DNA from 3 places in the Dactylosporangium maewongense genome. Region 3 is predicted to be linked to each of the others. Evidence: riboswitches for the same ligand, from Rfam matches in the RefSeq annotation. Region 3 holds a riboswitch; each other region holds the start of a gene.
What was found. A riboswitch is a leader RNA that binds a small molecule or an ion and turns the genes downstream of it on or off. The one in region 3 is predicted to bind ZMP and ZTP.
Positions count from the first base shown of each region.

Region 1: linked by a shared signal. The riboswitch ahead of ABD332_RS39525 (bifunctional 5,10-methylenetetrahydrofolate dehydrogenase/5,10-methenyltetrahydrofolate cyclohydrolase) and the one ahead of ABD332_RS60265 (hypothetical protein) in region 3 are both predicted to bind ZMP and ZTP.
Region 2: linked by a shared signal. The riboswitch ahead of ABD332_RS38540 (serine hydroxymethyltransferase) and the one ahead of ABD332_RS60265 (hypothetical protein) in region 3 are both predicted to bind ZMP and ZTP.

Region 1 is NZ_BAAAQD010000019.1:184,312-191,615, forward strand. It holds gene dnaA (chromosomal replication initiator protein DnaA) at 188-2,011, opposite strand; gene rpmH (50S ribosomal protein L34) at 2,491-2,628, shown strand; gene rnpA (ribonuclease P protein component) at 2,655-3,122, shown strand; partial or broken gene yidD (membrane protein insertion efficiency factor YidD) at 3,119-3,390, shown strand; gene yidC (membrane protein insertase YidC) at 3,402-4,445, shown strand; gene ABD332_RS39520 (Jag family protein) at 4,556-5,218, shown strand; ZMP/ZTP riboswitch at 6,443-6,527, shown strand; gene ABD332_RS39525 (bifunctional 5,10-methylenetetrahydrofolate dehydrogenase/5,10-methenyltetrahydrofolate cyclohydrolase) at 6,540-7,304, shown strand, end outside.
Region 2 is NZ_BAAAQD010000018.1:243,044-250,347, reverse strand. It holds gene ABD332_RS38545 (hypothetical protein) at 1-3,761, shown strand, start outside; gene ABD332_RS38540 (serine hydroxymethyltransferase) at 3,849-5,111, opposite strand; ZMP/ZTP riboswitch at 5,135-5,223, opposite strand; gene ilvD (dihydroxy-acid dehydratase) at 5,290-7,134, opposite strand.
Region 3 is NZ_BAAAQD010000026.1:107,713-115,016, reverse strand. It holds gene ABD332_RS46225 (MFS transporter) at 1-1,051, shown strand, start outside; gene ABD332_RS46220 (SDR family oxidoreductase) at 1,106-1,804, shown strand; gene ABD332_RS46215 (hypothetical protein) at 1,776-2,201, opposite strand; gene ABD332_RS46210 (hypothetical protein) at 2,337-3,128, opposite strand; gene ABD332_RS46205 (SigE family RNA polymerase sigma factor) at 3,125-3,673, opposite strand; ZMP/ZTP riboswitch at 3,788-3,872, shown strand; partial or broken gene ABD332_RS60265 (hypothetical protein) at 3,844-4,119, shown strand; gene ABD332_RS46200 (hypothetical protein) at 4,251-4,388, shown strand; gene ABD332_RS46195 (UbiA prenyltransferase family protein) at 4,464-5,345, shown strand; gene ABD332_RS46190 (MerR family transcriptional regulator) at 5,399-6,199, shown strand; gene ABD332_RS46185 (cysteine peptidase family C39 domain-containing protein) at 6,212-7,159, shown strand; gene ABD332_RS46180 (DinB family protein) at 7,204-7,304, shown strand, end outside.

The DNA of each region.
Region 1 (7,304 bases), on a different contig from region 3:
ACAATGTTGTCCACAGGCTGTTTGTGAGCACCACTCAGGTCGGCGGTTGTGCACAGCCCGTCCACCCCGCCGATCGGGGTCGCGGACAGGGCGGTGGGCGGCAGTCGTACACCTGCCGCGACCGCAAACAGAAGGGCCGGACCGGCGCCGTCACGCGCCCATCCGGCCCTCTGCGGGACGTCGGCCCCTACGTCGTCTGCTTGATGCGGTTGGTCAGCTCGGCGATCTGGTTGTAGAGCGAGCGCCGTTCGGCCATCTGCTGGCGGATCTTTCGGTCGGCGTGCATGACGGTGGTGTGGTCGCGGCCGCCGAACGCCTGGCCGATCCGTGGCAGGGAGAGATCGGTCAGCTCGCGGCACAGGTACATGGCGACCTGGCGCGCGTTGACGAGCACGCGCGACCGGCTGTGCCCGCGCAGGTCCTCCAGGCTGACGCCGAAGTAGTCCGCGGTCGACGCCATGATCTGGTCCGCGGTGATCTCGGGCCCGGAGCCGTCGGGGATGAAGTCGCGCAGCACCTCCTCGGCGAGGCCGAGCTCGACGGGCGCGCGGGTCAGGTTGGCGAACGCGGTGACGCGGATCAGCGCGCCCTCCAGCTCGCGGATCGACGACGCGACCCGCGACGCGATGAACTCCAGCACGTCCGGCGGCGCGAACAGCCGCTCCTGCGCCGCCTTCTTCTGCAGGATCGCGATCCGGGTCTCCAGGTCCGGCGGCTGGATGTCGGCGAGCAGGCCCCACTCGAACCTCGTCCGCAGCCGGTCCTCGAGCGTCGCCAGCTGCCGCGGCGAGCGGTCGGAGCTGATCACGATCTGCTTGTTGGCGTTGTGGAGGGTGTTGAAGGTGTGGAAGAACTCCTCCTGCGTCCGCTCGCGCGTCTCCAGGAACTGGATGTCGTCGATCAGGAGGATGTCGACGTCGCGGTACCGCCGCTGGAACGCCTGCGTCTTGTCGTCACGCAGCGAGTTGATGAAGTCGTTGGTGAACTCCTCCGTCGACACGTAGCGCACGAAGCGGGCGTTGCCGAGCATCGTGGCGTACTGGCCGATCGCGTGGAGCAGGTGCGTCTTGCCGAGCCCGGAGCCGCCGTAGATGAACAGCGGGTTGTACGCCTTGGCCGGCGACTCGGCGACCGCGACCGACGCGGCGTGGGCGAAGCGGTTCGAGGAGCCGATGACGAACGTCTCGAACGTGTACTTCGGGTTGAGCCGGTTGCCGGCGGAGTCGCCCGCGGGGGTCTGTGCGCTGCGGCGGTCCTCGCGGCCGGTGCCGGGGTTGGACGGCGGGCGGGGCGGCAGGGGCTCCTCGTCCTGCAGCGGCGAGCGGCGCAGGCGTTCGTCGCGGGCGGCCTCGAAGGCGGTGCCGGAGTGCTCCGTGCGTTCCGCCGGCGACCAACCGGTCGTGCCCTTGGAGGGGGTGTCGGACGGGAGATCGAACAGGCGGTCGCTCTGGGGCCGCTGGTCCTGCGGTTCGTGTGCCCGCCGATCCTGCGGCTCGTGTGCCCGCCGGTCCTGCTCGTAGCCCGGCCGGTCGTGTTCGTACCCCGGCCGGGCCTGCTCATAGCTCGGCCGGTCCTGGTTCGGCCGGTCCGGGAGCATGCGGTCCTGGATCAGCCGGTCCTGCTCGTAGGACGGCTGCGGCGGCGGCTGGTACTGCGACTGTGGATACTGCGGTGCCGAAGCCGTGTCCGCCAGCTGGCCGGCGGTGCCGTTGGACCAGTGCGAGGCGGACGGGGCCGGCAGCGGCGGCGCGTCCTCCGGGGGGCGGACCGTGACGGCGACCTGGATGGCCCGGCCGAGCAGCCGCGACAGCGCCTCGGTGATGACCGGCCGGAGGCGCGACTCGATGACGTCGCGGGTGAACGCGTCAGGCACGGAGAGCAGCGCGGTGTCCTCGACGATGGCCCGTAGCCTCGTCAGCCGCAGATAGGCACGCTGCTGCGCCGAGACGATCTCGTCTGCGAGCTCGTCCGTTGCCGCATGCCATACAGCTGCGAGGTCGGTGTCAGTCACCGTTCGCGCACCCCCATCGTCGCCCCCCACCGCGAGTGGACCGTGCGCCGGAAGTTCCGCCCGTCCCGGGTCCCATTGTCCACAGGTTTTCCACAACCTGTGTATCAACGAGTCATGTGCCGTGGACGGATCGTCCTGATTCCCCCTCGCCCCGTGCCGAGTTGGCGGCTGTCGTGCCCCCGTGGCGGAGGTTCTGCAGGTCGGATGCGGTGCCATGCCCCCTGTGGCGCATCCGATTAGTGGCGGAAAGTCCTTTGTGCCCCGTCGCCGGTCGTCGCGGTGTCTACCGGCAACCGGGCACGTTAACAGCGTTGTCCACAACCACTCAACCGTTGTCCACAAGTAACCTGTGGATTTCGGGCCGATCCGTGGCATCGTTGACGGTCTGTAGGGCCGCGCGTACCCTGGTTCGGCTGGGGAAGCTTTCCCTGATAAACTCCAGTGACCAGCCCTACGCCGCTACGAAGACGGAGCCCGACGTGAGCAAGCGCACCTTCCAGCCGAACAACCGCCGGCGCGCGAAGACCCACGGTTTCCGGCTGCGCATGCGCACCCGGGCCGGCCGCGCGATCCTGTCGGCGCGCCGCGCCAAGGGGCGCGACCGCCTGTCGGCCTGACCGACGCGGGTCCTCCGGGAGGCAGCGTGCTGGCGGCCGCTCAGCGTCTGCGGCGGCGGGAAGACTTCGCCGCCACCATTCGCAACGGTCGCCGCGCCGGTCGCGGAGCCCTCGTGGTGCATTTCCTGCAGTCGACTGTCGAGCCGGCGCCAGCAGATCAACCGTCTGCGCGCGCCGGCTTCGTCGTGTCTGACGCTGTCCTTGATCGTGAAGTCGCCGGCAGTACAGGCGAGGCATCGGCCGACGCGGTCCAGCCGGCGCGGGCCGGGTTCGTGGTCTCCAAGGCGGTCGGCAACGCCGTCGTCCGCAACCTGGTGAAACGCCGGCTCCGGCACCTGGTCCGGCCGCACCTGGCCGACCTCCCCCCGGCGGCCATGGTCGTCGTCAGGGCGCTACCCCCCTCGGCGACAGCAAGCTACGAAGACCTGGGCCGCGACCTCGAGGCGGCCCTGGCGGCCGCGCGCCGCCCCAGAAGCCGGGAGGGACGTCGATGAACGTCGGAGCCCGGGTCGTTGCCGCTCCCATCGTCGCGTACCGTCGTTGGATAAGCCCGGCGTTGCCGGCGCGTTGTCGGTTCTACCCGTCGTGCAGCGCTTATGCCCTGGAGGCGGTCGGCACTCACGGCGCGATCCGGGGAATCGGTCTCGCGATCTGGCGGCTGCTGCGCTGCCACCCATTCCACCCCGGTGGGTTCGATCCGGTGCCTCCGCGCCGGGGAGCCTCGCCCGAGCCCGAGTCGACGTGACTGGAGCAGTGTCGTGATTAGCAAGCTGATGGGCGGGATCTACTGGCTGATCTCGCAGGTGATGCTGTTCTGGCACACCGTGTGGGACAAGGTCATGCCCGACCACCGCACGCTCGGCACCAACTGGCAATGGGTTCTCGCGATCGTGTTCCTGGTGATCACGGTCCGGGTCGTGCTGTTCCCGATCTTCGTGAAGCAGATCAAGTCGCAGCGTGCGATGCAGGCGATCCAGCCGAAGATGAAGGAGCTGCAGGAGAAGCACAAGGGCGACCGGGAGACCCTCCAGAAGGAGGTCATGAAGCTCTACCAGGAGGAGAAGGTCAACCCGCTCATGGGCTGCCTTCCGATGTTCCTGCAGATCCCGGTCTTCATCGGCCTCCTGCACGTGCTCCGCCACCTGAAGCCCGGCACCTCCAACCACCAGATGGAGCTGTACGGCTGGAGCATCCCCGAGTTCATGGGCGCCGTCGACGCCCGGCTCTTCGACGCCCCGATCGTCGCCAAGTTCAGCAGCAGCGCCGCCGACCTCGCGAAGATCGAGGCCAACTCGACCACCGTGAAGATCGTGGCCGCGATCCTCGTCGCGCTGATGATCACCACGACCTACCTGACCCAGCGTCAGATGATTATGAAGACCGGGTGGAACAGCGACCCGCAGCAGCGCATGATCCAGAAGTTCATGCTCTACGGCATCCCGTTCTTCACCCTCACCTCCGGCTGGTACTTCCCCATCGGCGTCATCATCTACTGGGTCACCAACAACGCGATCACCCTCGGCCAGCAGTACTGGGTTCTGCACAAGTACCCGCCGCCGGCGAGCGCGACCGCCAACACGACCCCGTACAAGAGCAAGGGCGGCCCCTCGCTGACCAAGGGCGGCGCCCCCGCGGCGAAGCCGGCCGGCGGCCTCCGCTCGATGCTCAGCAAGGCCAAGGACGAGGCAGCGGCGCAGCAGGCCGCGGCGGCCGCCGCCAAGCAGGCCCAGGCCAACGGCAAGGCCCTTGCCCCGAAGCCCGGCGCCAAGCCGATCAACCCGAAGAAGGGTGGCGCCGCGAAGCGGCAGTCGGGTTGATGCGACCCCGCCGGCCCACCCCTCCCCGGGCCGGCGAGCGGCGCTCCCTGTGCACCACCACCCCTCACCGACGACCTGTGACGGCGCCTCGGCGCCCCAAACAAGCGGAGATGAGTTTCGTGACCGACACCACCAGTGATCTCGACGCGCGCGGCACCGAGGACGACGCTGCGGATCAGGACGCCAACCTCGACGAGATCGAGGACGCCGACGACACGGACGAGGCCGACGAGGACGCCGACTCCAGCGACGGCGAATCGGCGAAGGCTTCCGGCGGCAGCAACGGCCGTGCCGCGGCCGACCTGTTCCGGGAGAGCGAGATCGCGGCCGACTACGTCGAAGGCCTCCTCGACATCCTCGACTACGACGGCGACATCGACGAGCTCGTCGTCAGCGGCCGCCCCGTCGTCGAGGTCGTCGAGGGCGGCGACGGCTCCGGCCGCCGCCTCCAGGCACTCGTCGGCCAGCGCGGCGCCACCCTCGAGGCACTGCAGGAGCTGAGCCGCCTCGCGGTCTTCCGGCAGACGGGCTCCCCCAGCCGTCTCCTCCTCGACGTCGGCGGCTACCGGGCCTTGCGCCGCAAGGAGCTCGGCGCGATCGCCAAGAACGCCGCCGAGAAGGTGAAGGAGTACGGCGAGGCCGTCCGCCTGGAGCCGATGAGCGCCTTCGAGCGCAAGTGCGTCCACGACGTCATCAACGCCCTCCCCGGCGTGGAGAGCGAGTCCGAGGGCGTCGAGCCGGCCCGCCGGATCGTGGTCCGCCCGGTCGCCTGACCCAAGCCCACCGCGAAGCGGGGCGCCCCATGACGGGGCGCCCCGCTTTCCGTTTGCGGCTCACCTCCGTACACCCACCTGTCTGCCTCTCTACACGATGCGTCCTGACCCGACGCGTCTCCGCTCTGCTCGCCCACGCCCCCGCACGTTTCCGACTCCGTGCCTTGTCCCCCGCGTCCGCCCCCGCACGCATCTCGCGGGGGCGCATACGGGCCTCGCTCTTCCACGCACCAGTCGGTCGCTGCTCGCCGTGCCCTCGCGCACTGTTCTTCGCGCGCCCCGTGCTTCCGCGCTCTGGTGTCCGTGCCTTGCGCCTGTGTCGCGTGCCCCGCCCCCGTGTCCGGTGGCACCATGCCCCGCCTCCGGAGCTCGTGCCCTACGTCCGCACCTGTCCGACCGAGGCAACATGATGCAGGGGTCGGCACTTCGACTGCTCGCCCCCGGCTCCGTGCCCCGTCTCTTGGCGAACGTTCCGTCCTCTGCGTCTGTGTCCCCGTCCGTGCTGCGCGCCCCGGCTTTAGCTTTCGGTCGAGTCGAGCTTCGCGCCGACTGCACTGTGGCCGGTCACCGCCTTCGCGTCCGGGTTGTCGCCTTCCCCGTAGTGCGTTGTGTCCCACGCTGCCCGCGCGCCGCGCTCTGTATCGAGGGGAAGATCCCGCACCCTCGTACCGCGGGCCCGGTGCGTCTGTGCAACTGCCCTGCGCCTGCGTCCAAGTCGGCCGCCTGCCCCTCTTGCTCTCGGCATCGCGTCCGAACGTCATCCACGCGCCGTGCTCCTTGGTTCGAGCACCGCGCTGCCTTCCCGTGTCCGGGTCGTGGGTCCTGACCGTTCCTTCGAGTCCTGGCGGGCAGCAGTCGAAGTGCTGACCCCTGTACCGGCGCTTGATCGAAGGAGTGTTCTGGCCGTCATCACGACCAGGACCGGCCTTCGATCACCACACTGCTGGATGCCAAGGGCGCCGGTCGCCCCCGCCCGCGCCGGACCCACACAGCTGGTCCCGAGTGCGATGCAGGCTGGCGCCACAAGCGTCGTCCGCACGTTGCGGGAGTCGACGCGGTCCTGTCTGCCCGGTCTTGCGACTGACGGCCGTACAGGGGCGGGCGGCGCGTCACGAGGGCTGGTGATGGCGTCTTGGGTGGGGCGTGTCGGCTGTAAGCGTTCCTGCATTCCTTCGTCGGGGTTCGTCCCCGCGTGGTCGGGAGGGGATGGGATCGGGGACAATGGGTGGCAGACGCGACTGGCGGCACCGGGATGGGACGGACCATCGGGGAGCTCGAGTTGTGAGGGTCGACCGCCTGGGTCCTCACGTCGGGGAGTCGTATGTCCACGACCACTGCTGTTCTCCTGCCCGGCGCTCCTGTCGCCGAGAAGATCCTGGCTGACGTTGCGACGCGGGTGGCGGCGTTGCGCGCGCAGGGGGTTGTGCCCTCGCTGGCGACCATCCTTGTCGGCGATGACGATGCGAGCGCGGGGTACATCCGCATCAAGCAGCGGCAGGCGGCGGAGCTCGGGTTCGAGTCGCCGCACGAGCACCTGCCGGCAGACACGACGCAGGAGGCGCTGCACGCGGTCATCGACCGGTTCAACGCTGACCCCGACGTGCATGGGTTGCTCATTCAGTACCCGACGCCGCAGCACCTTGACTACGACGTCGCGTTGCAGCGGGTCGATCCGGACATGGACGTCGACGGCATGCACCCGCTGAACCTCGGGCGTCTTGCCGCGGGCATGCCCGGGCCGCTCCCCTGCACGCCCGCCGGAATTGAGGCGCTCCTCGCGCACTACGAGATCCCGGTCAGCGGCAGGGAGGTCGTCATCCTCGGGCGCGGCGCGACGCTGGGCCGTCCGCTGGCGATGCTCCTGTCGCAGAAGCGGCCGACCGCCAACGCCGCCGTGACGGTCGTGCACACGGGCGTCGCGGACTGGCCGCGGTACACGCAGCGGGCCGACATCCTCATCGCCGCGGCCGGCGTGCCGGGCATCATCCAGCCCGAGCACGTGAAGCCCGGCGCGACAGTCATCGGCGGCGGGGTCCGGTACTCCGGCCGGCGGCTCCTGCCCGACGTGGACGAGTCGTGCGCGGAG
Region 2 (7,304 bases), on a different contig from region 3:
TCCACCTCGTGCACGCCCACGAGATGGTCGAGGCCGCGGGGCGCTGGCTCGCCGCCGAGCCCTACCGGGTCGAGCTCTCCGTCATGGAGCGCCTCCTGGTGATCGCCGCCGGCAACAAGCTGCCCGAGCCGTCGCCCCTGGCCCGCTCCTTCGCCCGTATGACCACCGGCTCGCACCCCACCGTCCCGGCGTCGCCCACCGTCGCGGACGCCGCCTTCGCTGCGGCCGCCGGCACGTCCACCGACGCGGAGCCCGCCTCCCTCCGCGACCGGCTCACCCGGGGCCGCTTCGGCCGCTCCGCCAGTTCGGCCAACCCCACTTCCCCGCCGGCTTCCCGCCGCGGCGACCATGACGAGGACGGCTCGGTGCGCGACCGCTTATCCGACGGCGACGGGTTCTCCTCCCGCCGCGGCGACTACGAGGAGGACGGCTCGGTCCGCAGCCGCTTCGGCCGCTCGTCGGACCTGTCTTCCTCTTCCTCCTCCGATCCTGAGTCGGCCGACCCGGCCAGCGACTCGTGGGAGTCCCGCACCACCCGGGAGCTGGTCGGCTCGTGGGACAGCGAGTCGGCCAACAAGCTGGCCGCGTGGGCGGCGGCGGGCTCCGACCCCCGTGCCGACGAGGACTCTGACGACCACGTGCCGCGTGAGGACTTCGGCAGCGAGCCGGCCGCTGACCGCCGCTGGTCCTCCTCTTCCCCGTCGTTGTCCGACAGCGACGGGGAAGCCCGGTTCTCGTGGTCGTCGGACCGGGCCGAGCCGGCCTTGGCGGAGTCGGATGCGCCCAGGGGCGTCGGCCGCCGCCGCGCTCCTGAGGAAGAGCCCTTCCCATCCCGGCCGTCGTCCCCGCCGCCCTCGACCTGGCCCGCCGCGTCGGCCCAGCCGCCGTCCCCCGCCGCGTCGAGGCTGCCGCCCGCACCTGAGTTCCGGCCCGCCCCTCCGGCGCCGGAGCCGTCGGCCGACCGGTTCGCGTCGCTGATGTCCGAGTTCGACCAGATCGCCAGCGACCCTGACCGGTTCGGGTTCGCCCTGGACACCCCCGCAGACCCGGACACCCCGCCCGCGACGTCGCCCAGCAGCTCCACAGACCGTGCCTGGTCCTCGCCCCGTGGTTCGTCGCCGGACCTGACCGATGGCTCATCGGACCGTGCCTGGTCCTCGTCCCGTGAGCCGTCGTCGTCTCGTGGGCCGGCGGCGGAGATCGGTGATTCGTCGGACCGTGGCTGGTCGTCGTCCCGTGGGTCGTCGGACCTGGCCAGTGGCTCGTCGGATCGCAGCTGGTCCTCGTCCCTTGAGTCGGCGGCGGAGCCGGTTGGCTGGTCCTCGTCGCGTGAGTCGGCGGCGGAGCCGGTTGGCTGGTCCTCGTCGCGTGAGTCGGCGGCGGATTCGATCGGTGATTCGTCGGATCGTGGTTGGTCTTCGTCCCATGGGTCGTCGTCGGATCTGGCTGGTGGCTCGTCGGATCGCGGCTGGTCTTCGTCCCGTGAGCCGTCGTCGGATCTGGCTGGTGGCTCGTCGGATCGCGGCTGGTCTTCGTCCCGTGAGCCGTCGTCGGATCTGGCCGGTGGCTCGTCGGACCGTGGTTGGTCGTCGTCTCGTGAGTCGGCGGCGGAGTCGGCTGGCAGGGCTTCGGACCGTGGTTGGTCGTCCGAGCCTGGGCCGGCGTCCGATCTCGGCGGCCGGACGTCGGATCGCGGTGGCTTCTCCGACCTGGACAGTCCGGGCCGGACTCCGGCAGACCCGGCGCGTTTCGGCACGCCGGCGAGTGACCGCCCGGCCCGGCGCCCCGTCGAGCGGCCGGCCGAGCGGCCGGCATGGACCGGCAGTCTGTTCGACGGCGAGAAGCCCGAGCTCGTCGCCGAGCCCCTTGAGCTCAGCCGCTCCTGGCAGGCCGACGCCGAGGCCCGCTCCCTCCGCCGGCGCGAGCGCCAGCAGCCCTCCGCCACCCACAACTCCGCCGACGACCCCGTGTCCAGCGCTCCGACATCGGGCGTTCCCACCTCCGGCATCCCGACGTCGGGCGGGCCCACCTCCCGCATCCCCACGTCAGGTGCCCCGGCCTTCGGCGGCCCCACATCGGATGCTCCGGCCTACGGTCGACCCACGTCAGGCGCTCCGGCCTACGGTGGACCCACGTCGGGTGCTCCGGCCTCCGGTTTCCCGGGGTCGGGCGGCTCGCGGTTCGACGGCTCCGCGTTCGGGAGCTCGTCGGACGGTCCCTCCGGTGCCTGGCCGGTGTCCTCGCCTGCCTCTGCCGGCCCGGCCGCCTCCGCCAGCCCTGTCGAGCGGCCTACCGTCCCGCCGTCGACGCCGTCCCGGGCGGACGCGTTGCCGGAACCTTCGTGGGGACGTGACTCTTGGTCGCAGGGCTCGTCCGCGGGGCCGGCACTGACGGAGCGATCGTCCGCGGCCTCCTCATGGTCGGACTCCGCGCGGCCGGCGCAGGGCCGTTCCGAGGATTCGTGGTCGGGCTCGTCCTGGTCTGACTCCTCGCAAACGGATCATCTCCGCTCTGATCGGAACTGGTCAGACGCTCCGAGCTCGGATCGTGCTGCTTCGGATGCGGCTGGTTCGGATCGCGCTTGGTCGGAGCCTTCACGTCTGGAGTCTTCGCGTCCAGAGTCTTCGCGCGCTGATTCTTGGCGGTCGGAGTCTGCGCGGTCGGAGCAGGACCGGTCGGATCGGGCGGGGTCGGACGAGGGGCAGGTGGGGGTTCCGAGGGCTGGGGCTTCGGCAGCCACGTGGTCGGAGCAGGGGCAGACCGGCGTATCGCGAGCGGGTGGACGAGACGACGACCGGGCCGGCGCGCAGCCGGGCACGAGGGCGGCGGGTGCCGCTGAGGACGGCGCTGACTGGTGGGACGCCGAGGCGGCGGCTGGCTCCCGGGCCGGTGTCGACGAGGCGCCGGTGGAGCAGCCTGCCAAGCGGTCGCGGTGGGGGTTCTCGAAGGCGGGGAAGGGCAAGAAAGGCCAAGCTGCTGCGGGCGATGCCCCGGCCGGGCGTCCCGGGTCCGGAGCGCCTGCGGCCGGGAGTGACTGGGCCGCAGGGACGGAGGCCGGGCAACGGGCCGGGGCGGCCGATCCCTCGACGCCCGCTGGACGGCCTTCCTGGGCGACCGACCCGACGACCGGTTGGGAGAGCGACCCGAGTGGGGAGTTCACGTCCGAGCGACGTGCCGGCTCCGCGTCGCGCACCACCGGCACCACCGGCACCGCCCGTCCCGACCACACCGGCGACTGGGCCGCCGGCTTGGACCGCGGAGACAACGGCCGGGGCGGCGACGACTGGGCCAGTGGTTCGGGGCGCGGTGCTGACAACGGTCGGGGTGGCGGTGACTGGGCCGGTTCGGACCGCGGCGGTTCGGATCGCGGTGGGGACTGGGCTGGTGGGGCGGACCGGGGCGGGCTGAGTGGGCGCGGTGAGGACCGGGGCGGGCTGAGTGGGCGCGGTGAGGACCGGGGCGGGCTCGGTGGGCGCGGTGAAGACCGCGGCGGGCTGAGCGGGCGCGGTGAAGACCGCGGCGGGCTGAGTGGGCGCGGTGAGGACCGGGGCGGGCTCGGCGGGCGCGGCGAGGACGTCGAGCGGGCCGGGGACCGTGGCCGGGGGGAGCGGGGTGGGTTTGGCGGGGGTGTGCCGGGGCAGCGGCAGCGCGCGCGGGACATGGTGTTCGACGACGATGTGGCGCCGTTGGAGCTCAACCTCGACGAGGAGCCCAAGAATCCCGACCAGAAGTCACGGCGGTTCCTGCGCCGCGGCAAGTAGCGACGAACGCCGCAAGTAGCGACGAACAACCACACGAGGGGCGGATCCGGTCACACGAACCGGAGCCGCCCCTCGCGTGTTGTGGGGTCAGTGCCAGCCGGGCATCGGGTACGCGGACAGCAGCTCGCGGACCTCGGCGGCGATCGTGTCCAAGGCGTCGTCGTCGGACTTGATGGCGGCGTCGACGGCGCGGGAGATCCAGTCGGCGACCTGGGGCATCTGGGTCTCGGTGAGGCCGCGGGTGGTGAGGGCGGGCGTGCCGATGCGCAGGCCGGAGGGGTCGAAGGGCTTGCGGGTGTCGTACGGGACGGTGTTGTAGTTCGTCTCGATGCCGGCGCGGTCGAGGGCGCGGGCGGCGGGCTTGCCGCCGATGTTCTTGCCGGTGAGGTCGATCAGGATGAGGTGGTTGTCGGTGCCGCCGGAGACCAGGTCGAAGCCGCGCTCCAGCAGGGCGGCGGCGAGGGCGCGGGCGTTGGCGACGATCTGGTGGGCGTAGGTGCGGAACGACGGCTGGGCCGCCTCGCGGAGCGCGACGGCGATGCCCGCGGTCGTGTGGTTGTGCGGGCCGCCCTGCAGGCCGGGGAAGACGGCCTTGTCGATCGCCTTGGCGTACTCCGCGGTGGAGAGCAGCATCGCGCCGCGCGGGCCGCGGAGGGTCTTGTGGGTGGTGGTCGTGATGACGGAGGCGTGGCCGACGGGGGAGGGGTGCGCGCCGCCGGCGATGAGGCCCGCGATGTGCGCGACGTCGGCGACGAGGACCGCGCCGACCTCGCGGGCGATCTCGGCGAAGCGCGGGAAGTCGATGGTGCGGGGGATGGCCGTGCCGCCGGAGAAGATCAGCTTCGGGCGTTCCCGCAGGGCGATGTCGCGGACCTCGTCGAAGTCGATGAGGCCGTCGGACCGGCGGACCGTGTACTGCACGGGGCGGAACCACGCGCCGGTCGCCGAGACGGACCAGCCGTGGGTGAGGTGGCCACCCATCGGCAGGGCCATGCCCATGACGGTGTCGCCGGGGGCGGCCAGGGCCATGTAGACGGCGAGGTTCGCGGGGGAGCCGGAGTAGGGCTGCACGTTGGCGTGCTCGACGCCGAAGACCGACTTGGCGCGGGCGATCGCCAGCTCCTCGATCGGGTCGATGAAGCGCTGGCCCTCGTAGTACCGCTTGCCGGGGTAGCCCTCGGAGTACTTGTTGGTGAGGACGGTGCCGGTCGCTTCGAGGACGGCCTGGGAGACGTAGTTCTCCGAGGCGATCATCCGCAGCGTGTCGTGCTGCCGGGCGGCCTCGCGCTGGATCAGGTCCGCGAGGTCGGGGTCGGCCGAGGTGATCGACGGCAGGGCGGGAACATGCATGGGGCTTCCTCCCATACGGGTGACCGTGGCACCCAGGCGCGCGGTGCCAGCGATGCAGGAAGCTCCCCGGTGGTCGGTTCCACCTTGATGTGCGCCAGTCGCAGTACCACCGATGCTAGTGCACGACCGGGCGGAAACCCCGGGCCGATCCGATCGAACTGGCCCGGGGTGACGACCGTTACGGCACCTTGCGGTAGGCGCCGTCGCTGGCCGCGGTGGCCATCGACGCGTACGCGCGCAGCGCCGCCGAGACGGGTCGCTGCCGGTCCAGCGGCGTGTACGGCCGCTCGCGCTTCTCCTGCGCGACGCGGCGCGCGGTCAGCACGTCCTCGTCGACGACGAGGCTGATCGAGCGGTGCGGGATGTCGATCTCGATCCGGTCGCCGTCCTCGACGAGGGCGATGAGCCCGCCGCCGGCCGCCTCGGGCGAGATGTGACCGATGGAGAGGCCGGAGGTGCCGCCGGAGAAGCGGCCGTCGGTGATGAGCGCGCAGGCGCGCCCCAGGCCCCGCCCCTTCAGGAACGACGTCGGGTAGAGCATCTCCTGCATGCCCGGCCCGCCCTTCGGGCCCTCGTACCGGATGACCACCACGTCACCGAGGACGACCTCCTTGGCGAGGATGCCGTCCACCGCGGACTCCTGCGACTCGAAGACCCGTGCCGTGCCGTGGAAGACGAGGTTCTCCTCGGGCACGCCGGCGGTCTTGACGACGCAGCCGTCGGGGGCGATGTTGCCGAACAGGATCGCGAGGCCGCCGTCGGCGCTGTAGGCGTGCTCCTTGGAGCGGATGCAGCCCTCGGCGGCGTCGGTGTCGAGCGTCGCCCAGCGGTTGGACGTGGAGAACGGCTCAACGGTGCGGACCCCGCCGGGCGCGGCGTGGAAGAGCTCGAGCGCGGTTTCGGAAGCGTTCCCGGAACGGATGTCCCATTCGGCCAGCCAGCTGGACAGGTCGGGCGAGTGGACGCTGCGGACCCCATCCCGAAGCAGGCCCGCGCGGTTGAGCTCGCCGAGGATGGCGGGGATGCCGCCGGCGCGGTGGACGTCCTCCATGTGGTACTTGGGGCTGTTGGGCGCGACCTTCGACAGGCACGGCACCCGGCGGGAGATGCCGTCGATGTCGGCGACGCTGAAGTCGACCTCGGCCTCGCGGGCGGCCGCGAGCAGGTGCAGGACGGTGTTGGTGGACCCGCCCATGGCGACATCGAGGGCGACCGCGTTCTCGAACGCCTCGCGGGTGGCGATCGCGCGCGGCAGTACCGACGCGTCATCACCCTCGTAGTACTGCTTGCACAGCTCGACGACGAGCGAGCCGGCCCGCTCGAAGAGGGCCTTGCGGGCGCTGTGGGTGGCGAGGGTGGAGCCGTTGCCGGGCAGGGCGAGGCCGATCGCCTCGGTGAGGCAGTTCATCGAGTTGGCGGTGAACATGCCGGAGCAGGAGCCGCAGGTCGGGCAGGCGGAGCGCTCGATCTGGCCCAGCTGCTCGTCGGTGACCGCCTCGTTGGCGGAGGCGATCATCGCGTCGATGAGGTCGAGCTTGGCGTGCACGACGCCCTCGATCGCGACGGTCTTTCCGGCTTCCATGGGGCCGCCGGAGACGAAGACGGTGGGGATGTTGAGGCGGAGCGCGGCGAGCAGCATGCCGGGCGTGATCTTGTCGCAGTTGGAGATGCACACGAGCGCGTCGGCGCAGTGCGCCTGCACCATGTACTCGACGGCGTCGGCGATGAGCTCGCGGCTGGGCAGCGAGTAGAGCATCCCGCCGTGGCCCATGGCGATGCCGTCGTCGACGGCGATGGTGTTGAACTCCTTGGCGACCCCACCGGCCTCGGCGACCGCGTCCGCGACGATGATCCCGAGGTTGCGCAGGTGGACATGGCCCGGCACGAACTGCGTGAAGCTGTTGGCGATGGCGACGATGGGCTTACCGAAATCTGCGTCGGTCATGCCGGTGGCGCGCCAGAGGGCGCGTGCGCCGGCCATGTTGCGACCAGAAGTGGAGGTTTTGGATCGCAGCTCGGGCATACTTGTGAGTCTGACACGTTCCAGATCGTGGGACCGGTTGACTCGGGCGGTGAGATGCGCAAGAGTGGGGGAATGTCGTCGAGGTCGCTGCGAGTACTTATCATCTAGCGCGCCGACGCCTGCCGTCAGCGCGCTAGCCCCTCGTGCATCGCACGGAGGGGTTTTTTCAT
Region 3 (7,304 bases):
CGGGACGATGGCGCTGTGCTTCCGGCTGTTCGACCAGGAGAACCTCCTGATGCGGGCGACCGGCCTGATCTCCTCGGTCGGCCTCGTCGGCCTGGCCGTGGGGCCGACCGTCGGCGGACTGGTGATCCAGGTGCTGCCGTGGCAGGCGTTGCTGCTGCTCAATGTGCCGATCGCGGCGCTCGCGATCGCGTGCATCCGCTTCGGCGTCCCCGCCGACGACCCCATGCACCGCAACCGCTCGCCGCTGGACCTGCCCGGCGCCCTGCTCGGCACGGCCACGATCATCCTCGCCCTGTGGACGGCCACCCTGGCGGTCGAGGAGGGCTGGGGTCACGCGAAGCCGTGGCTCGCCGGCGCGGGCGCCGTGCTCAGCGCGCTCGGGTTCGTGATCCGGGAGCGCAGCACCGCCCACCCGATGTTCGACTTCGCCCTGCTCAAGCGCCCGTCGGTGTCGGCCAGCCTCGCGTACCAGGCGGCGATCGGCCTCGGGCTCGCCGTGCTCACCTTCAGCGTCTCGCTGCAGCTGCAGCTCGTCTGGGGCTGGTCACCGGCGCAGGCCGCGCTCGGCAACCTCCCGCAGATCGTCACCATGCTCGCGGTCGGGCCGTTCGTGGAGAAGTTCGTCGAGAAGATCGGCGCCCGCCTGGCCGGCCCGGTCGGCGCGGCCGCCGTCATCGCGGGCCTGCTGATCTACGGCCTCCTCGGCCGGCAGCACTACGCCTGGATCGCCGCCGCGCTGGTACTGACGGCCGCCGGCATGCGGGTCGTCATGATCATCGCCGCCGTGACGGTCATGCGCGGGCTGCCCGAGGACCAGACCTCCATCGGCGCCGCGCTCAACGACACCAGCCAGGAGGTCGCGAGCAGCGTCGGCATGGCCGTCACGGGCACGATCGTGGCCGCCGCGCTCGTCGGTCCGCTGACGGACGTCGGCACCCGCGCCGCGGCGACCCACAGCTTCGAGAACGCCATCACCGTCGCGACGCTGACGCTCACCGCCGTCTGCGCCGCCCTCGTCCTCTGGGCGATCCGCCGTAGCCGCAAAGGCTGATCTCCAGCCGCGCGTCGATGCCATACCGTGATCGGACCACTTCAGGAGGTAACCATGAAGATCGAAGGATCCGTCGCGCTGGTCACCGGCGCCAACCGCGGCCTCGGCCTGCACATCGCCCGCGAGCTGCTCGCCCGCGGCGCGACCGTGTACGCGACGGCCCGCGACCCGCGATCCGTCGACCTGCCCGGAGCGATAGTCCTGCCGCTCGACGTCACCGACGCCGCATCGGTGGAGGCCGCCGCGGCCGCGGCCGGCGACGTCACGCTGCTGGTCAACAACGCCGGCGTGGCGACGTTCGCCAACCTCGTCGACGGCGACCTCGACGACATCCGCCTCGAGATGGAGACGCACTTCTTCGGCACGCTCCGCGTGGTCCGCGCCTTCGCCCCGATCCTGGCCGCCAACGGCGGCGGCGCCGTCGTCAACCTCCTGTCGGTGCTGTCGTGGATCACGTTCCTCAACGCCACGTCCTACGCCGCGGCGAAGGCGGCCGAGTGGAGCCTCACCAACGGCATCCGCCTCGAGCTCGCCGCCCAGGGCACCCAGGTCTCCGGCGCCCACCTCGGCGCCGCCGACACCGACATGATGTCCCGCTGGGACGTGCCGAAGCTCGACCCCGCGGCCGTCGCGACCGCCGTTGCCGACGGCGTCGCCCGGGGCGACCTGGAGATCCTCGTCGACGACGCCGCCACCGGCGCCAAGCAGGCCCTCGCCGCCGACCTCAGGACGGTGTACCCGCAGCTGTCGTGACCGCCCCACCCGCCGCGGCCAGCCGGTCGGCGAGCAACTGCGTCACGGCCGGGGTGTCGATGATGCCGTCGCCCGTCAGGCGCGCGTAGGCGTCGACGGCCTCGGCGATCGTCATCCCATCCCGGCGGAACACCGCGAGCAGCCGCACCCGCACCGGACGGTTGACCTCGGGGTCGGCGTGCACCCGGGCGAGCCCGACGCGGGCGATGAACGCCTCCCGGGCGATTCCGATAAGCGGACCCCAGTCGCAGGCCACACCCTCGGCCCCGCAGTCGCACTGCATCGAGACGGACGACTCGATGCGCCCGTAGATGACGGACTCCTCCGGCCAGCTCCGGCTGATGCCGCCGCACTGGGCGCACGGCGCCAGCAGCACGTCACCTTCACGCCGCAGCATGCCGCCACTGTACCGACGACCGGCGGCGCTGCGGGGAGCGCGACCGCACCGGCGCCGAGGCCGTGGGAAGGCCGGCGGAGCTGGCGTGGCGCCGGCTGGTCGCCGACGCCACGCGTCTGCCTCGCTAGGACGGCATCAGGGCAGCATCGCCGGGTTGCCGGCCAGCGCCGCGACCTGGTCCGCGGTGAGGAACGCCTTGTCCAGGGCGGGTTTGCGGTCGGTGGCGGTGTCGTGGGGGTAGACGGGGACGGTGCGCTGAGCGGTCACGCTGAAGTGGCCGCCCTGCAGGTAGCGGCGGGCGACGATGACGTCGCCGCCGTCGCCGTGGTCCTCCAGCCAGACCACGACCGGCACGCCGGCGACGTCGACGATGCGGCAGTCGCGGCCCGCGTCAGGCAGGGCGCACAGGCCGCCGGGCGGCACGGTCTCGCTGGTCTGCGCCAGGTACGCGCCGAGGTAGCCCTCCCCGTGCCCGTCCGAGACGACGACGTGGGCGGACATCACCACGAGCGCCGAACCGGTCGGCGAGTCCAGGCGCATCGCCGGCGTGCTCGGACCGGCGAACGGGTACTGGGTGTGTCCCGAGTACCCCGCCGGCAGGGCCGCGACGAGCAGGTCGTACACGGCGCGGTCGTGCGTCGGGAGCGCCTGCGCCGACGGTACCGGCGCCGCGGACGCGACCTGAGAAGCGGTGGGCTGCGCGGCGGGCACGGCGACGAACGGCGCGGGGGCCGTCGGGCGGGACGGCAGCAGCGCGGGCGCGACCAGGGCCGCCGCGACCGTCACGCCGGCGAGACCCGCGGTGGCGGCGACGACCCGGTCGCGGGTCCTCGCGGCCCGGGCGGCGACCGCGAGGACCCGCTCCGCCTCACGCAGCGGCGGCGCGTCGTCGAGGGCGAGGTCGCAGAGCATCTTCACGTCGTTCACTGGAGTCCTCCGGGGCTGGTCGGTCTGAGGTCTTCGAGGGTGTCGCCGAGCACCTCGCGCAGGTTGTCGAGGCCGCGGGCGGTTTGGCTCTTCACGGTGCCGGTGGAGCAGCCGAGCACGTCGGCGACCTGCTCGACCGACAGGTCCGCCCAGAAGCGCAGGACCAGCACCGCCCGCCGCCCTTTCGGGATGCGCAGCAGCGCCCGCTTGAGCACCTGCCGGTCCTCGACGCCCCGCTGGTCGGGGACGCTCGCGTCGAGCACCTCGTCGTCGGGCGTCGGGCGTTCCCGCCGCCACGGACGCCGGCGCTCGTCGAGGAAGGCCCGCAGCAGCACCCGCCGCGCGTACTGGTCGAGCACGTCGTGCCGGTCGATCCGGCCCCACGCGCGGTACAGCTTCGTGAACACAGTCTGGGTCAGGTCCTCGGCGAGGTGCCAGTCCCCGCACAGCAGGAAGGCGGTGTTTCTCAGGTGTCCGGCGCGGGCGGCGTAGTACGCGACGAACTCGTCGTCGTGCGGGCGCCGGCCGCGCCTCAGAATTCGCATCATCATCGCGATAGACACGTACAGCACGCGGAAATGGGTTGCTCGGGCAGGCGGTCACGCTCACGCCTCTGGCGAGTTCGCCCGTGACAACGCACCGCCGAGGGCCGGTAGGCTGCGGGTGGCCGCTACTGGCGCGGGTGGACACCACCGGGGACCGGCCGGATCGATGGGTGTGGCGCCGTCCGCCTGGGCGCCTCCGGGAAGCAGACGTCCTGCGAAACGGAGGCACGGTGGACCTGCGCCATGGCATGAACCCGCACCAGCGACCCGCGAAGATGACATCGCTCGACCCGGGGCGGCCGCCGTTGCGGTTCCTGCACGGGGCGCCGTCGTTCGTGAACGTGCTCGACGCGGCCGGGGCCTGGCAGCTGGTGCGGGAGGCGGCGGCCGCGCTCGGCGGGCCGGTCGCGGCGTCGTTCAAACACGTGTCGCCCGCCGGGGCCGCGACCGCGGGTCCGCTCGACGGGGTCATGGCCGCCACGTACCGGCTGAATCCCGCCACAACCGGGCGGCCTGGCTGGCCGGGAGGGACGGGATCGCGTTCGTCTCCGACGGGGCGCTGCCCTTCGCCGACAACGTGGAGCACGCCGCCCGGCACGGCGCGCGGTACATCACCGAACCGGGCGACTCGATCCGCTCCACCGACGTGTCCGCCGAGTGCGACCGCCGCGGCATCACCCTCGTCCGGACGGGAATCCGGCTGTTCTGCCATTGAGCCCGGAGGCACGGCGGCCCCCGGCATGACGCGGCTCTCAGTGCGGACACAGGGATCGAGGACGATGATCGGGGTATGACGGCGGTGTTGGAACGTCCGGCCGCGGTACTGGTCGCGGTCTCGCGGCCATGGTTCTGGCCGGTGTCGTGGGTGCCGGCGTACCTCGGCACGGTGCTGGCGGGTCACAACTGGCTGCCCGCGCCGGCCGACCGGGGGCGCGCGCTCGTGGCGCTGCTGGTGCTCGGGCCGCTCATCTGGGGCGCGGTGCTGGCCCAGAACGACCTGCAGGACCTACGCAGCGACCGCGACAACCCGCGCAAGGCGACGGCCCCACTGGTCACCGGAGCGGTCTCCGCCAGGCGATTGCGGGTGTGGTACCGGTGGCTGGCGGTCACCTGCGTCGCGGCCGCCCTGTACGTGGGTCCGCTGTTCGTGCTCGGCGTCGCCGGGGTGCTGCTGCTCGGCTGGGCGTACAGCGTGCCGCCGCTGCGGCTGAAGACCCGGCCCGGCTGGGACGTCGCGGTCAACGCGCTGGTCGTCGGGGTCGTGTCGCCGGCCGCGGGCTGGGCGATCACCCGGCCGCCGTGGGAGTTCCCGTGGCAGTTCGGGCTGATCGGCCTGCTCTTCGCCGCCGCTCTGTACGTGCCGACCACCGTCACCGACCTGGCCGCCGACACGGGCGCGGGCGACACGACGTTCGCCGTGCGGTTCGGTCCACGGTCCGCGCACCGGCTCGGCGTCGCGCTGTGGGCGGCGGCGCTGGCGTTCTGCGTGCTGCTGGCATGGCTGGACGTGCTGGTGCCGCGCTCGACGCTCGTGCCGCAGCTGCTGATGACACCGGTCCTGCTCGCCGCCTACGCGGTCCTGACCCGCCGCCCGACGATCACGAAGATGGCCGTGGTGTCGATCCTGTTCGGCATCCCCACGATCGGCTTCGCGCTCGCGTACATCGGCTGACGCGGCGGCGGGTCCTTGACCTTGCCCCAAGGGAAGGCCGCAGACTCGGGGGCGTGGACGGAAAGCACCTGCTGGCAGGGCAGTTCGGGGCGGCCTCGCGGCTGTCGCCGAAGGCCCTGCGCCTGTACGCGGAGCAGGGGCTGCTCATCCCGGCCGAGGTGGACCCGGCGACGGGCTACCGCTACTACCGGCCGGACCAGCTGCCCCGGGCCCGGCTGATCGCCAGGCTCCGGTCGCTCGGGCTGCCGCTGGCGAAGATCGGTGCCCTGCTCGACCTCACCCCGCAGGCGCGGGCGCTGGAGCTACGGGGGTGGTTGCGCACGCAGCGCGACCGGCTCGACGAGCGCGCCGCGGTGGTCGAGGCGGTCGACCGCTCCGGCGAGGACCTCGCGCTCGCCGGAGCGGTCCGGCTCCGGGACGTCGCCGCGACCAGGGCCGTCTGCCGCCGGCGGCAGGTCGACATCCGCGGGCTGAAGGACCTGATCCGCACCGCGGAGCGGGACATCCGGGCGCACCTGCGCGACTCGGGGCTGCCCGCCGACGGCCTGCGGCGGGTCTGCTTCCACGAGCTGGTCACGCCCGACAGCGAAGCGCCGGTGGAGGTGTCGGTCGCCTGCACCGGCCCCGTCGACCCGGTCGACGACCTGTACGTGCGACTGATCCCGGCGCACACCGAGGCGTACCTGCCCGTGCCGGCGCCGATGGAGGACTATCCGCTGATCCTGCGAGTGTACGACGCCGTCGAGGCGTGGACGGACGCGCGGCCCGGGATGGTGACCACCGGCCGCCCGTACGAGGTCCACCCGGGCACCGCCGGCGCGCGGTTCGACGTCGCATACCCAGTCTCACCATAGGAGCACCGATCCATGCGTCACGTGCCCTACGTCGGCAACGGCCCGTACTGCTACAGCAACTCGTTGGCCATGCTGATGGGGCCGGCGGCGCCGCCGACCGCGGTCATCGAGGTCACCACCGGTGGCCCGTTCGGCATGCAGCTCGTCGTCGGCACGATGGTGTTCTTCGACGCGTACGGCTGGAACCCCGGCATCGGCTGCGGGCGGGCGCTGGACGCGCTCGGCTGGACCTCGGCCGTCCACAGTGGAGGGGACGCCGCCACCGCGCTGGCCCGCCTGGCCGCCGCGGTGGAGGACGGCCCGGTGTGGGCGGGGCCGCTGGAGATGGGCCACCTGCGGCACCAGCCCGAGACGACCGGGCCGATCGGCGCCGACCACTTCGTCGTCGTCCTCGACGTGGACGGCGAACGGGTCCTGGTCCACGACCCGCACGGCCACCCGTACGCGCAGGTGCCGGTCGCCGACTTCATGGCGGCCTGGCGGGCGGAGACGGTGGACTACGGCGAGCCGTACACCATGCGCACCGGCTTCACGAAGGTCGCCGACGTGACCGACGCCGACGCGATCCGCGCCGTCATCCCCGCCGCCGTCGAGTGGCTGGGGGCGCGGGCCGGCGCCGGCATGCCGCCCGGCAGCCTCGCCAACGCCGCGGCCGCGCTGCGGTGCGCCGAGCTCGTCGCGGCCGGCGCGGGCGGCGGGCTGCGCGAGCACCTCATCCACTTCGCGATCCGGGTCGGCGCCCGCCGGCTCAGCGACACCGCCGACTGCCTGCGCCTGGCCGGCTACCCCGACGCGGCGGGGATCGCCGCCGGCCAGGCCCGCCTCGTCGGCGCCCTGCAACACCCGATGGTCACCGGCGACCTGCCCGCGGCCGCCGCCCTGCTGCGCGCGCTCGCCCCGACCTACGACCGGCTCCGCGCGGCGCTCATGGAACCCCGGACGACCGGGACGCCGCTATGATCTTGTGACGTGACGTCGTTCCCGTGCCGCCTGGAGGTCGTGTGATGACCGGTTTTCACGACCCGATGCGGGTGCAGCTGGAGGCGTTCGTCGACGAGCACCGCGAGGCGCTCGCCGCGTGCCTCGACGGGCTCACCGAGGAGCA